One region of the Lysinibacillus sp. GW247-5R2A genome, then DNA from elsewhere that is predicted to be linked to it. Evidence: riboswitches for the same ligand, from Rfam matches in the RefSeq annotation. Region 1 holds a riboswitch; each other region holds the start of a gene.
What was found. Region 1 has a riboswitch for lysine ahead of AC07YC_RS10755 (aspartate kinase). Riboswitches for the same ligand answer to the same signal wherever they lie in the genome.
Positions count from the first base shown of each region.

Region 1 (4,904 bases):
TAGTACTTAAAATAGCACAACAAAAGAAGTCATCATTTTGTAAATGATACTTCATTGACTGTGTATTTCATCATGGTACAATATTATGACATGTTTATTGTACTCTCAAGAGCTACGAGCGTCAAGGCAACTCGGAGTTTTTCATAGAGCTTATTAAAGAACTAATCTAGTGCATAATGCGTCGTTTTTTCTCGAAAAATCTACCATTACTTTATTAACGTTAAATTATAAGAAAATTCTAAGAAAGAAGGATAACAATGTTAAACACTCCATCTCCTACAATCTCATCCTTTGGTTATGAGATCATTCGCGATCATATTCTATCTTCTGTACTCGGTAAACATGAGGATGATGTCCTTTATTGGGCAGGTAAAGAGCTTGCGCGTAAGTTTCCATGTAAAAGTCAAGACGAATTAATCGCATTTTTCGCAGATGCCTGCTGGGGTACATTAGAGCTAATGAAAGAATCAAAAGACGGACGTATTTTCCAGTTGACAAACGACCCTGAAATATTGCAAATCAAACAACGTAGCTTCAGACTTGAGGCAGGATTTATTGCTGAACAGATTCAGCTAGCTAAAGGCTATTTGACAGAATGCTATGATGAAAAACGTGAAAAGCAACATTACGTTATGTTTACAGTCAAATGGGACGTGAAGGAACGAATTATGCATACAATTCCAACAGAGTAACAAAAAAGGATTGTCTCCCCATTCATTAAACGGGATGACAATCCTTCCTTTTATTTCGGACAATTACAGAAAATGCTGTTTCTTCTATTATTATATGTAAAGAGCCTGCTCTAAATTAAATTCATCATGCAGTGCATTTGCTGCACGAATCATTTCATCCTGCGGTACTACAACAGACACTTTAATTTCTGAGGTGCTCACCATCTTCACTGGGATATTTTCACGACGTAAACAATCGAACATGCGAGCAGCGACACCTGGATTCGAGACCATACCGGAGCCAACTATCGAAACTTTCGCTAATCCAATTTCGAAATCAGCAAAGCTAAAGCCAAGTGATACTTTACTATCCTCTAAAACACGTAAAGCTTCTGCAAATTCTTCTTTCAAAATCGAAAATGACACAGTTGGTTTTAATCCATCAATGATTGCTTGAACAATGATATCCACGTTGATGCGATTTTCAGCAAGAGTTGAAAATATATCCGCTAATGAAGCATGTGAATAAGCATCATACCCAATTGTTAAACGAATAACATCTGATTCAAAGGCAACACCACGCACGACTAAATTTTTCTCCATCTCTACTTCCTCCTTCAATAAAGTACCTACTGACTCCACTAAACTAGAGCGTATGATCACTGGCATTTGAAACTTTTTAGCTAACTCCACTGCACGTGGATGAATGATGTGTGATCCTAAATGTGCTATCTCTAACATTTCATCATAGGAAATTTCCTGTAGTTTTTGTGCCTTTACAACAAAGCGTGGATCTGCTGTATACACACCATCAACATTCGTGTAAATATCTGTCCGCTCAGCATCTAATGCAACAGCAAGTGCAACGGCTGTCGTTTCCGCTCCACCTTTCCCAAGCGTTGTTATATTTCGGTCATTGTCAATGCCTTGATCTCCAGCAATAACGACGATTTGTCCTTGCAGCAAATGCTCATCGATACGGCTAACATCGATATGATTGATCCTTGCATGACTATGCATATGATCCGTGTAAATGCCAGCCTGCCAGCCTGTTAGTGACACCGCATTATAGCCAGCTTCTTGTATTGCAATGGCAAACACGGAGCTGGATAACTGAGAGCATGAAGATACAGCTGCATCTAATTCACGTTTTGACACATCATCCGTGAAATGAAGTACGCTCATTTTCACATCCTGTATCGTTTGTCTCATCGCACCAACTACTACTACCACATCGAATCCTCTATCTCTTTCAGCAATTGCTTTTCGTGCAGCCTCTTGAATTTGTTCGGGCGATGCTAAAGCAGCCCCTCCAAATTTCATCACTATTCTAGACATTTCTTTTGCTTCCCTTCCCAGTCATGTAATTCACCTAAAATAAGGTGTAAAACTGCCTCTAGAAAACTAAAAAGGCAGCCTTCACAAAACGTGAAAGCTGCCTATAACATGTACAATATAAAACTTGCGCATGTGTGATAGCTCTCCGAAACGTTTAGAATCGGCAGTCTTACATTTTTTAAATGCAAAACCAGTACAACAGCGGAAACAACAATGCTGTACTTCGGCAAGCTCCCCTTTCACGCAATGTCTTAGGATTTGTTCATCCTCTTTTGCGCTACTTTTGAATCTTGCACCTCTATCATCACCTTAAAAGTGATTATATTAAATTTTTCCGCCCTCATCTAACAAGTGGGCTGTTAACATTGGATCACAATGTTATTTACAACCTTAGCATATGTCTATTCCTTTGACAATGACTCCTGCTGAAAATAGGCATAAATCTGATTTGCTAAATTAGCTGGCATCCCAGCTTCCTGTAAAGCAAGCTCACTAGCCTCCCGTATTTTCTTCACGGAACCAAAGTGTTTCAGTAATTGCTGTTTTCGTTTTGGACCGACACCTTCAATTTGATCCAGCACAGATTGGATAGCATGCTTTTCATGCTGTTGACGCAAGAAGGTAATCGCAAAACGATGGACTTCATCTTGTATTCGTTGTAGTAAATAAAAACCGTCACTTGTGCGTTTTAAAGCAATGACCTCAGGTGGATCACCAAACAATAGCTGAGATGTATTATGCTTGTCATCCTTTGCCAAACCAGCAATAGGTATAACTAGTCCTAATTCATCCTCTAATACTTCACGCGCAACTTCCATTTGACCTTTACCACCATCAATTAGCACTAAATCCGGTAATGGAAGTCCTTCCTTCAAAACACGGATATAGCGTCGACGAATTACCTCTTGCATAGCGCCATAATCATCATGCTTGGCTGCTGTACGGGTTTTATATTTGCGATATTCCTTTTTGGCGGGTTTGCCGTCAACGAAAACAACCATTGCAGATACGGCGTCTGTTCCATGCATATGACTATTATCAAAAGCTTCAATTCGTAATGGTGTCGTTATACCCATCGCATCACCAAGTGCCTCGCATGCACCAATAGTACGTTCTTCCTGCCGTTCGATAAGCTGGAATTTAGCGGACACTGCAATTTCAGCATTTTTCGTCGCTAAATCTACCAACTCCTTTTTTTGACCTCTTTTTGGCGTAAGAACTTTGATACCTAACAATTCCGTTAAAATGGCACCATCAATTGCTTGCGGAATAAAAACTTCTTTTGGCTTAATATGCTCTGGTTTTTCATAAAACCGTCCCACAAATGTTAGGAACTCTTCCTCTGCGTCTTGATAGATCGGGAAAATAGAAACATCTCGCTCGATCAGTTTACCTTGCCGAACGAAGAAAACCTGGACACACATCCATCCTTTTTCCACAGCATAGCCAAAGACATCACGGTTAGTAGTGTCACTTGATACTATTTTTTGCTTCTGCATAACTGTATCAATATGGGCGATTTGATCACGAAACTCCTTAGCTCGTTCAAACTCTAAGCTTTCGGCAGCCGCAAGCATTTTTACTTCAAGCTCCTTTTTGACTGCCTCCACGCCGCCGTTAAGAAACTTCGTCATATCCTCAATCATTTCCTGATAAACATGACTATCAATTTCTTTCACACAAGGTGCTATACATTGACCCATATGATAATACAAACAAACTTTTGAAGGTAGCTGCACACATTTTCGTAGTGGATATAAACGGTCCAACAGCTTCTTTGTTTCGCTTGCCGCATAGGCATTGGGATACGGTCCAAAATATTTAGCCTTATCCTTTTTTACTTTACGTGTCGTAATTAGACGAGGATGTTTTTCATTCGTAATTTTTAAATATGGATACGTCTTATCATCTGTTAACATGACATTGTATTTTGGATCATGCAGTTTGATGAGATTCAGCTCTAAAATGAGTGCTTCAATATTTGATGATGTCACGATATACTCAAAATCTTCTATTTCGCTTACAAGTCTTTGCGTTTTACCTTCATGTGTTCCTGTAAAATAAGAACGAACACGATTTTTCAGTACCTTCGCTTTACCGACATATATAATTGTCCCCTGTCGATCTTTCATCAAATAGCAGCCAGGCTGGTCTGGTAGAATATCCAGTTTACGCTTAATTAAATCGTTCATTACCTACCTGCCCCCCTACGTAAGATTCCCCTCAATGAATCATTTTTATCTTTCTTTATTATATAACGAAAAAAAGCCGAACACATCAATTGATGGTCCGGCTTTTGTGAACTTCATTCATTACGCATGTTTTGCGATAAATGCTTCTAAAGCTTCTTTCGGTTGGAAGCCTACAGTTTTGTCAACTAATTCTCCATCTTTAAATAATAATAATGATGGGATTGACATGATTTGATACTCAGCAGCAGTACCTTGGTTATTATCTACGTCAACTTTTACAATTTTAGCCGCACTACCTGCAGCGTCCATTTCTTCAAGAACTGGCCCAATCATTTTACAAGGTCCGCACCAAGCAGCCCAAAAGTCCACTAATACTAACCCTTCTTTAATATCGCTTTGGAACGTAGCATCTGTTGCATGTACAATTGCCATTTGAAATCCTCCTTAAACTTACTATGATTGTAGTATAGCATGGATAAATTCACTTGAGCGAACAATCTGCCTGTAATGTATTTTTTATGAAAATCCATGTCGAAAAATTAAAAGTTACCGATTAAATCTATAGATGACGGCCTTTCCATAAATAAGTTAACGTAATGAAAATGTAGATGGCTAATGTAATACCCGTCACGATTATTGAAGTGGTAAAAATAATACCAATTAAGATTGTACTCAACGCAATAATCGCTATCCAAGTAGTATA
Region 1 covers NZ_JBWKZL010000006.1:42,780-47,683, forward strand. The annotation lists gene AC07YC_RS10750 (YslB family protein) at 258-692, shown strand; gene AC07YC_RS10755 (aspartate kinase) at 783-2,009, opposite strand; lysine riboswitch at 2,140-2,318, opposite strand; gene uvrC (excinuclease ABC subunit UvrC) at 2,411-4,201, opposite strand; gene trxA (thioredoxin) at 4,322-4,633, opposite strand; gene AC07YC_RS10770 (amino acid permease) at 4,761-4,904, opposite strand, start outside.

Region 2 (4,904 bases), on a different contig from region 1:
GCGACCACTCATATATTCCATAAGCCTTATATAAATACTTACCATACCCCCAATTATTTTTATCAAAAACCATGTTATTAACTTTAAAGGAGTTGTTCATAAACGAACAGCTCCTAATTACCTTTTTGGGAGCGAGGCAATTCAAGATGTTGAACCAAAATATTTCGAATATCCCTTGGCAACAATTGACGACACCTTATGGCAGAGGAACAGACATTCCTCGTCTAATTGAACAGGAACAATATCAAGAGCTGACTGAACTAATTGAACATCAAGGAACACTTTGGCAGGTGACGCCATGGGTTGTGCTTATTCTTTTAAAAAAGCTTACAAGTAAAAATGAGGAGGAAGTCTCCTTAGCAGAAATAGAGCTTTATTTAACTGTGGCTCATGCAATAACTGAGGATTATCAAGATTCAACACATAATGTTTCAGTGATGCAGGAGCTTTTGGATACGAAATATTTATGGGTGGAAAATGAAGAAGATGATGAGCTGGAATGGGAGGAAGATACGCCTAGAGGCTATGAACCAGAAGCTTTTTTAGGCTATTATTATTTTAGTTTTTTACTCCTTCAAGAGGCGATCCCTGTTTTTACTGCTATTAAGGCACGTACCAAGAGCACAACAGAGGAACTTGCGGAACTGCTAGCCTTACTCAAACATTAAAAAAGAAATGGATATAGACAAAAAGCAGATGGGGGTCAAATCAATCACTTCCCCATCTGCTTATACTTAATGGACATATTCATCTTTAGAAGCTCGCATGGAACATAGGAAGAGTGTCATAGCTACAACAACAAAGAGCCAACCTGCAATATTCCACCCACCAAATAAATCATGGAGGTATCCGAAAAGAATCGGCCCAATGGCAGCGAATAAATAGCCCAATGATTGTGCAAAACCTGATAGATCAGCGGCTTCAAATGCTGTACGCGTACGAAGTGTAAAGAACATCATTGCTAATGCAAATGAAGCTCCACCTGCTAAACCTAGAAGGATCATCCATAATATCCCCAATGTTGTCCATTCCATTACAACACCGACAAATCCTACTAAATAAAACGATGTAAACATAAGGACAAGTGGTCTTTGTGAAGTCATTTTACCAGCAATAATGGGGACAGCCAATGCCATGGGGACTTGTGAGAATTGCATAATAGAAAACATCCAACCAGCTTTATCAGGAGCCAATCCCTGCGCAATATAAATTTCAGGAATCCAAGCTGCTGTCGTATAAAATAATAAAGATTGTAAGCCCATTGCACCGGTTACTGCCCATGTAACAGGTGATTTCCAAAGAGGTTTACCTGTTTTTGGGGCCGTAGTAGCTGGTTCTGGCTTATTCAATTTCAATTGCGGTATCCAAATTAAAATCGTTAATACGACTAATATAAGCGCCACAGCCAATGCCCCTTGCCAACCTAGTGAGGAATTAGCTATTGGATAACTAATACCTGCTCCAAGCCCAGCCGTTAAGTTCATCGACATGGTAAAAAATGCCATTAATAACCCTACATGGTATGGAAATTTTAACTTTAATAATCCTGGAATTAACACATTTCCAAATGATATGGCTACGCCAATGAGCACTGTGCCAAATACAAGTAACCCTGTTGTACCGAGGGAGCGTAGTACAATTCCTAAGGCCAATAAAATCGTAGATAAAAATAAGGTTAGCTCAAGCCCAAGCTTTCGTGCTACAACTGGTGCGAACGGTGATATAATGGCAAAAGCAAGCAATGGAATAGTTGTCAAAAACCCGGCTAGAACATTGGAAATACCAAGATCGTCACGGATAAAGGATACAATTGGACCCACAACCGTTAGTGGCATTCGTAACGTAGACGCGATAAATATTATTCCAAAAACTAATAATAAGGTTGTTCCCTTCCAGCTAATTTTTCTATTCGGGTAGCTAGCGGAATGATCATGTAAAGTCAAAATAATTCCCCCTGTTATTACCATTCTAATTGAACTACTATAACACTTTATCACACTATTAAAAATAGTGGAAAATTCACAAAATACAAAACATTAATGGTTATATTGAAATGTCTTAGGTCTTATGTTAGTATAGTAAACATCATAAATTTAATAATTATATGCCTCATGTTTGTAATGAGGTAGAGGTCGCGATATTTATAAGTAAGCTAATTGAAATGACAAGCATTGAAGAGATTAGTTGAAAGGAAATATTGCCGAAGTGTGAGGGGACTTGAAAACCTCATGCTGGGGCTGTCTCCGAAAGGAACAGAACTGTCACGTTTGTACAACGTGTTGAGCTATCGTTTAGGAAAACTGAGGATTAACTTAGCCATCACATTGTTCATGTGATGGCATTTTTTTGCCTCATAAATAGGAAGGAAGCTATATCGTGAGTGAAATAAAAGTAAATCAGCTCGGCCATAAAGCACCGGAGCTGAAAAAAGAATTAAAAAGCCGTCATATCACAATGATTTCTTTAGGCGGTACAATTGGTACAGGGCTATTTTTAGCCAGTGGTGGTGCCATTGCACAGGCAGGACCGGGAGGCGCATTACTTGCCTATGCCTTAATCGGTATTATGGTATATTTTTTAATGACCAGTTTAGGGGAAATGGCTGCCTATATGCCATCCTCGGGTTCTTTTAGTACGTATGCGACAAAATTTGTAGATCCCGCGCTAGGCTTTGCACTAGGCTGGAACTATTGGTATAACTGGGCAATTACGATTGCAGCCGAAATTGCGGCAGTGTCATTAATTATGAAATATTGGTTCCCAGATAGCTCGTCAGCACTTTGGACAGTATTGTTTATTGTAATTGTACTGACATTTAATTTATTGTCTGTAAAGAGCTATGGTGAAAGTGAATATTGGTTTGCGATGATTAAAGTGGCTACGGTCATTGTATTTATTATTATTAGCATATTAATGATTTTTGGTATTTTAGGTGGACAGGCACCAGTTGGTTTTACAAATTTCTTTATTAGTGATGGACCATTCCATGGTGGTTTCCTTGCTACATTTGGTATTTTCCTTGCAGCAGGATTTTCATTCCAAGGAACAGAGCTACTTGGTGTAACAGCAGGGGAAACAGATGATCCTGGAAAAAATATACCGAAGGCAGTAAAATCGGTGTTTTGGCGTATTATTTTATTTTATATTTTAGCTATTGCTGCTATAGGGATGTTGATTCCATTCACAGATGAGCGCTTATTATCGGAGGATATCGCTGTTTCTCCATTTACGCTCGTGTTTGATCGTTTAGGCATTGCTTTTGCTGCCTCCTTAATGAATGCCATTATTTTAACGGCTATGCTATCAGCAGGTAATTCTGGATTGTATGCATCTTCACGTATGCTATGGCAATTAGCAGTGGATGGTCATGCTCCTAAATTCTTTGCAAAGCTAAGTCGTCGAGGTATTCCGATTTATGCATTGATCGCAACATTAGCTGTAGGCTGTGTAGCGTTTTTAGCATCATTCTTTGGTGATGGGGTAGTTTATATCTGGCTTTTAAATGCCTCTGGGATGTCAGGTTTTATTGCTTGGCTAGGTATTGCATTTAGTCATTATCGTTTCCGTCGTGCTTTCGAGGCGCAAGGCTTAGATCCAAAGCTATTACCGTATAAAGCAAAGCTATACCCATTCGGTCCACTATTCGCCTTTACTATTTGTATGATTGTTGTAATTGGACAGAATTACACAGCGTTTATCGGAGGTACAATCGATTGGTATGGTATCCTTGTTTCCTATATTGGCATTCCATTATTCCTATTGCTATGGCTAGGGTACAAAATTAAATATAAAACAAAAATGCTTCCCCTTAAAGATTGTGATTTAAAAGTGGAAAATTAAATAGAAGAGCTGTTCTATAAACCGTTGTATGATGGTAGATGGAACAGCTTTTTTTATCTAGAGACCTTTAAAATTATTACTAAATTAATGTCATATATATGGTAATATACTATAGATATGGAAGTGTGATTTTTGACTTTCTAGTAGAGAGAGGTGCATGAAAATGCAAAAACATATTTTACTAGTGGAAGATGATGAGGCTATTCGCGAAATGGTAGCGAATTTTTTATTATTGGAGGGCTTCGAAGTCACCACTGCCAATAATGGAGAAGAGGCATTGCAATATTGTTTAAATCAAACCTTTGATTTAGTCATCCTAGATATTATGATTCCTAAGCTTAATGGATTAGAAGTTTTAAAAGTCATTCGAGAACAGGCAGCACTTCCTATCATCATTATGTCCGCAAAGGATAGTGATGTAGATAAAGCGCTTGGCTTGGGATTAGGGGCAGACGATTATATTGCTAAGCCATTTTCTATGCTAGAGTTCTCAGCTCGCGTAAAGGCGGTTATTAGAAGAGCTACAAAATACGCTGGCCAAATAGATCACAAACAAGATGTAATAGTTATAGGCCATTTAAAGATAGATATTGTTAATTTCTCAATAAATAAAAATGGACAGGCAGTGAAGCTAACATCAAAGGAATTTGCCATCTTAAAGCTATTTGTAACAAACCGTAACCGAGTTTTTACGAAAGAGCAAATTTATCAGCTAATATGGAAAGATGCCTATTACGGTGATGAAAATATTATTAATGTACATATTCGAAGGCTACGCGAAAAAATTGAAGATGATCCATCCAACCCCCAATATATTAAGACGCTGTGGGGAATTGGCTATAAGTTAGAAGGATAACAGATATGATAATCATTCTATTAATCATAATTGTAGTGCTTATAGGAATAGTTATTTTTCAGTGGAAAACAAAAACAGAACAAAATCAGACGATCCAATATATGAATGAAAAACTCCAAGCCATTGTTCAAGAAAAAAGTAACGAAAAGATTTTGGTAACTACGAGCAATTTACAAACTCAACAGCTACTTATTTCGATAAACGTTTG
Region 2 covers NZ_JBWKZL010000012.1:2,494-7,397, forward strand. The annotation lists gene AC07YC_RS17760 (nitric oxide synthase oxygenase) at 1-81, shown strand, start outside; gene AC07YC_RS17765 (hypothetical protein) at 147-668, shown strand; gene AC07YC_RS17770 (CynX/NimT family MFS transporter) at 735-1,967, opposite strand; lysine riboswitch at 2,119-2,295, shown strand; gene AC07YC_RS17775 (amino acid permease) at 2,377-3,840, shown strand; gene AC07YC_RS17780 (response regulator transcription factor) at 4,004-4,696, shown strand; gene AC07YC_RS17785 (sensor histidine kinase) at 4,702-4,904, shown strand, end outside.
Region 2: it holds a riboswitch for lysine, as region 1 does, so the genes downstream of both, AC07YC_RS17775 (amino acid permease) here and AC07YC_RS10755 (aspartate kinase) in region 1, are expected to answer to the same signal.

Region 3 (4,904 bases), on a different contig from region 1:
TCACTTATTGAAGAAGCAGTTGCTGAGCCAGTAAAGGTTAAAAAATAACATATAAATATTGATAGCTGGGCTACTTGCCCATCAGCAGTAGCCCTTTTATGTGCGTCATGCACGTTAATCAAAGGAGGAAATGAAAGTGGCTGAAATTAAAGTCCCTGAATTAGCAGAATCGATTACAGAAGGTAGTATCGCACAGTGGGTTAAAAAAGTGGGCGATCGCGTTGAAAAAGGTGAATTCATCGTTGAACTTGAAACAGATAAAGTAAACGCTGAAATCATTTCTGAAGAAGCAGGTGTATTAACACAAATTTTAGCTGAAGAAGGCGATACTGTACTAGTAGGTCAAGTTATTGCTATCGTAGAAGCAGGCGAAGGCGCAGCAGCTGCACCAGCAGCGGCAGCACCAGCTGAAGCAGCTCCAGCTCCAGCAGCGCCACAAGCGGCTCCTACAGCACCAGTTGCAGCAGCTCCTGTAGTAGAAGAAACTTCTGGTGAGCGTGTTATCGCATCTCCAGCGGCACGTCGACTTGCACGTGAAAAAGGCATCGATCTTGCAGCGGTATCTCCAGTAGATCCACAAGGCCGTGTTCGTGTACAAGATGTATCAGCACATGGTACAGCACCAGCAGTAGCAGCACCTACACCTGCACCAGTAGCAACTACAGGTGGCCCAGTTGTATTCACACCAGCAGCTAATTCTGACCGTGTAACAATTGAAAAAATGAGCCGTCGTCGTCAAACAATTGCAAAACGTTTATTAGAAGTTAAACAATCAACAGCCATGTTAACAACATTCAACGAAATTGACATGACAAACATCATGGCACTTCGTAAACGTAAACAAGAAGAGTTTGTTAAAGCAAACGACATCAAACTTGGTTTCATGTCATTCTTCACAAAAGCGGTTGTTGCAGCACTGAAAAAATACCCATACGTAAACGCTCAAATCGTTGGCGATGAATTACATTTAAATAACTTCTTTGATATCGGTATTGCAGTATCAACTGAAGAAGGTTTAGTAGTACCAGTTGTACGCGATGCAAACAGCAAAAACTTCGCAGAAATCGAAAAAGATATCGCTAGCTTAGCGACTAAAGCTCGTGAGAAAAAACTAGGCTTAAATGACATGGCTGGTGGATCATTCACAATCACAAACGGTGGTGTATTCGGTTCATTAATGTCAACACCAATTATGAACGGTACTCAAGCTGGTATTTTAGGTATGCACTCAATTGTTAACCGCCCAGTTGCAGTAAATGGTGAAGTTCAAATCCGTCCAATGATGTATGTAGCACTTTCTTATGATCACCGTATCATCGATGGAAAAGATTCTGTAGGATTCTTAAAAACAGTTAAAGAATTAATCGAAAATCCTGAAGATTTATTATTAAATTCATAATTCCTTTAAACCCTGTAAACTTTGTTTTACAGGGTTTTTTTCTTGGTTTTCTGTATCACTAAAGTCTTTAGTGATTATGAAAATACGAAACTATTTACTTAGAATAAAAACCATTGATCGTAAAAATTTGTGGTTTTCGGGCTGATATATTGACAAAAATACATAGATTAACAATGGATAGGTCAAGCATAATACCCTAATATTGGCATTAGTCAGAAAAATGATAAAACTCTCTTGACGTACATACTAGTTTTATAGTAGTATCTAAATATCAATTAAATAAACAAACCTCACTAACATATAACAGTGAGGTAGAGGCGCGGTATTTATTAGTTCATTGTTGAGTACAAGCAAACAAAGACGCAATGAAGAAGGAAATATCGCCGAAGTATAAAAGGAGCTCGTACTTTTATGCTGGGTCTGCAGTGAATAAGTGCAGGACTGTCCTAGTAAATTCAATTCCAAGTTTACTAGGTTGTGCTATCTCGGAAACATGGAATAATAGTGAGGATTTGGGCAACTGTCATAAAAGGTAAGACCTAAGTTCACAAAACTTAGGTCTTTTTTCGTACAGTTGTCTTATTTTTTTACAGAAAAGGGGAGTTTTACATGAAAAGAAAATGGCTGTTAGTAATGATCTCTATCATGACGGCAATTGTGCTAGCTGCATGTGGCACTAGCGACAAAAAAGAAGGCAGTTCAGGAGAAGCTGGCGTAGATAAGGAAAAAGGCGGCGGTGAATTCCGAATTGGAATGGAGGCTGGCTACCCACCATTCAACTGGACACAGCAAAATGATGCAAATGGCGCGGTGAAAATTGCAGATAATGCAGAGTATGCAGGCGGCTATGATGTACAAATGGCGAAAAAAATCGCTGAAGGCTTAGGCAAAGAATTAGTGATCGTTAAAATGGAATGGGACGGCTTAGTACCAGCGCTACAATCAAATAAAATTGATGCAATTATCGCGGGCATGTCGCCAACAGAAGAACGTAAGAAAACAATTGATTTTACAGAAAACTACTATACTTCTGATTTTGTCATGGTTATTAAAAAAGGCAGCAAATATGAAGGGGTCAAATCGATTCAAGATTTCGCTGGCGCAAAAATTACATCACAACTTAATACATCCAACTACAATGTGATTGATCAAATCAAAGATGTTAATAAACAAACGGCAATGGAAAGCTTCCCAGCTATGCGTGTAGCTTTAGAGGCAGGCAAAATTGATGGCTATGTTGCAGAACGTCCAGAAGGTATTTCCGCAGCTGCTGCCAACGATAAATTCACATACGTAGCATTTGAAGAGGGTTTCGATACAGATCTTTCAAATACGTCAATTGCTGTAGGCTTACGTAAAGAAGATGCGAATCTTGATAAAATCAATGAAATTCTAAAAGGAATTTCTGAAGATGATCGTCAAGCGATTATGGAAGAAGCTATTTCTCAGCAACCAGCAGCACAATAAAAAAATGGCACGGACTAGTGGCTAGTCCGTGCACTATCATTTCATCATTATTAAAATGAGAACCTCTCTACATAATGATAATGTCCTAGCGAAATAAAACATAGACTAGTAGAAAGAGCTAGGGCAGGAAAAAGATAGCAAGCAACATGACATTGTTAGGAGGAACATCATGAGTCTTGAATGGATACTTTCAATTATTGAAAATAACTGGCAAATGTTTTTACGAGGTGCGTATTATACGTTACTAATTTCGACTATCAGTACAATTATTGGTGCATTTATCGGATTTTTCATCGGAATTATGCATACGATTCCAGTTCGTAAAAAAGGTGTGAAATTTTATGGCTTAAAGCTTATTAATTTTATACTCACATGCTATGTTGAATTTTTCCGTGGTACACCAATGATTGTACAGGCTATGGTTGTCTACTATGGATTAGATATTGCATTTGGCATAGACATGCACTTTATTACAGCCGGGATTTTAGTCGTTTCGCTTAATACAGGTGCCTATATGGCGGAAATTGTTCGCGGTGGTATTGTATCCATTGATAATGGTCAATATGAGGCAGCATCAGCTATCGGTATGAATCACTTCCAGATCATGCTTCACGTAGTTTTACCACAAGTAGCGCGTAACGTACTACCTGCGACAGGCAACCAATTAATTATGAATATTAAAGATACAGCCGTATTAAACGTTATCGGAGTAACAGAATTATTCTTCCAAACAAAATCAATCTCCGGTAACAACTTCCGTTATTTTGAATCATTCTTTGTAGCTTGTATTCTTTACTTCATCATGACATTTACTGCATCACGTATTCTGTTATATGTTGAAAAACGATTAGATGGACCAGATGCTTATCAAAAAGAACAAAAAGAAGCAATTTAGGGGGACGCACAAATGGCAGTCATTAAAATCGAGCATTTAAGTAAATCATTTGGACGTAACCAAGTGTTAAAGGATGTTAATTTTCAAGTGGAAAAAGGGGAAGTTGTTTGTTTAATTGGTTCCTCTGGTTCAGGTAAATCCACTTTACTTCGTTGTATAAATTTATTAGAAACACCAAGTGGCGGGCAAATTATTTATCAAGGGGAGGACATCCTAGACGAAAAACACAATATCCAAGAATATCGAACACATCTAGGAATGGTATTCCAGCAATTTAATTTATTTAACAACCACAATGTTTTAAATAATTGTACAGTGGGGCAAATAAAAGTTTTAAAACGTTCGAAAAAGGAAGCGGAGGAAACCGCGCTTAAATATTTAAAAATCGTTGGGATGGATCAATATGTAAACGCAAAGCCTCGACAGCTTTCAGGAGGACAAAAACAACGCGTAGCCATTGCCCGGGCATTATCCATGAATCCAGAAGTGATGCTTTTTGATGAACCTACATCAGCACTAGACCCTGAGATGGTAGGGGAGGTACTCAAAGTCATGCGACAATTGGCCGATGCAGGCAATACGATGCTAATTGTGACGCATGAGATGGAATTTGCCAAAGAGGTAGCAGATCGCGTAGTCTTCATGGATAAAGGTGTAATTGTTGAAGAGGGCCCACCATCACAAGTATTAATAAACCCTCAACATGATCGAACGAAAGAGTTTTTAAAACGAACATTAAAGTAGTGGCAACAAATGAAAAAGTGAGTCCTAATTTAGCGACTCACTTACTTTCTCGAATTCCACTCTGCATAAAGGACAAAGCAGATTACAAATGCTATTGCAATAATAAAAAACCATTGCGGTACACCGCTAAAGCTCATCATAACACCTCAAATGTAAAATTATTTTTGGATAGATTAGGTATTGTATTTCTTTTTTCTCCACAAAAGCCTAAAAATATTATAAAATAAGCATTAGACATTAGCTTTATGCTAGTAAAGAGAGGTAGAGAGAATATGTTACATTTAAAATGGAAAGATGCGCCAACATTAAGAACAGTGACTTGCAAACATACCAATGCATCAAAATACTTAGTATCAAACGTATTAACAGTTGGAAAAGAATATGAAGTGAAAAATGAAA
Region 3 covers NZ_JBWKZL010000020.1:19,735-24,638, forward strand. The annotation lists gene AC07YC_RS21835 (2-oxoglutarate dehydrogenase E1 component) at 1-48, shown strand, start outside; gene odhB (2-oxoglutarate dehydrogenase complex dihydrolipoyllysine-residue succinyltransferase) at 137-1,399, shown strand; lysine riboswitch at 1,704-1,890, shown strand; gene AC07YC_RS21845 (transporter substrate-binding domain-containing protein) at 2,009-2,866, shown strand; gene AC07YC_RS21850 (amino acid ABC transporter permease) at 3,036-3,761, shown strand; gene AC07YC_RS21855 (amino acid ABC transporter ATP-binding protein) at 3,774-4,505, shown strand; gene AC07YC_RS21860 (DUF6501 family protein) at 4,778-4,904, shown strand, end outside.
Region 3: it holds a riboswitch for lysine, as region 1 does, so the genes downstream of both, AC07YC_RS21845 (transporter substrate-binding domain-containing protein) here and AC07YC_RS10755 (aspartate kinase) in region 1, are expected to answer to the same signal.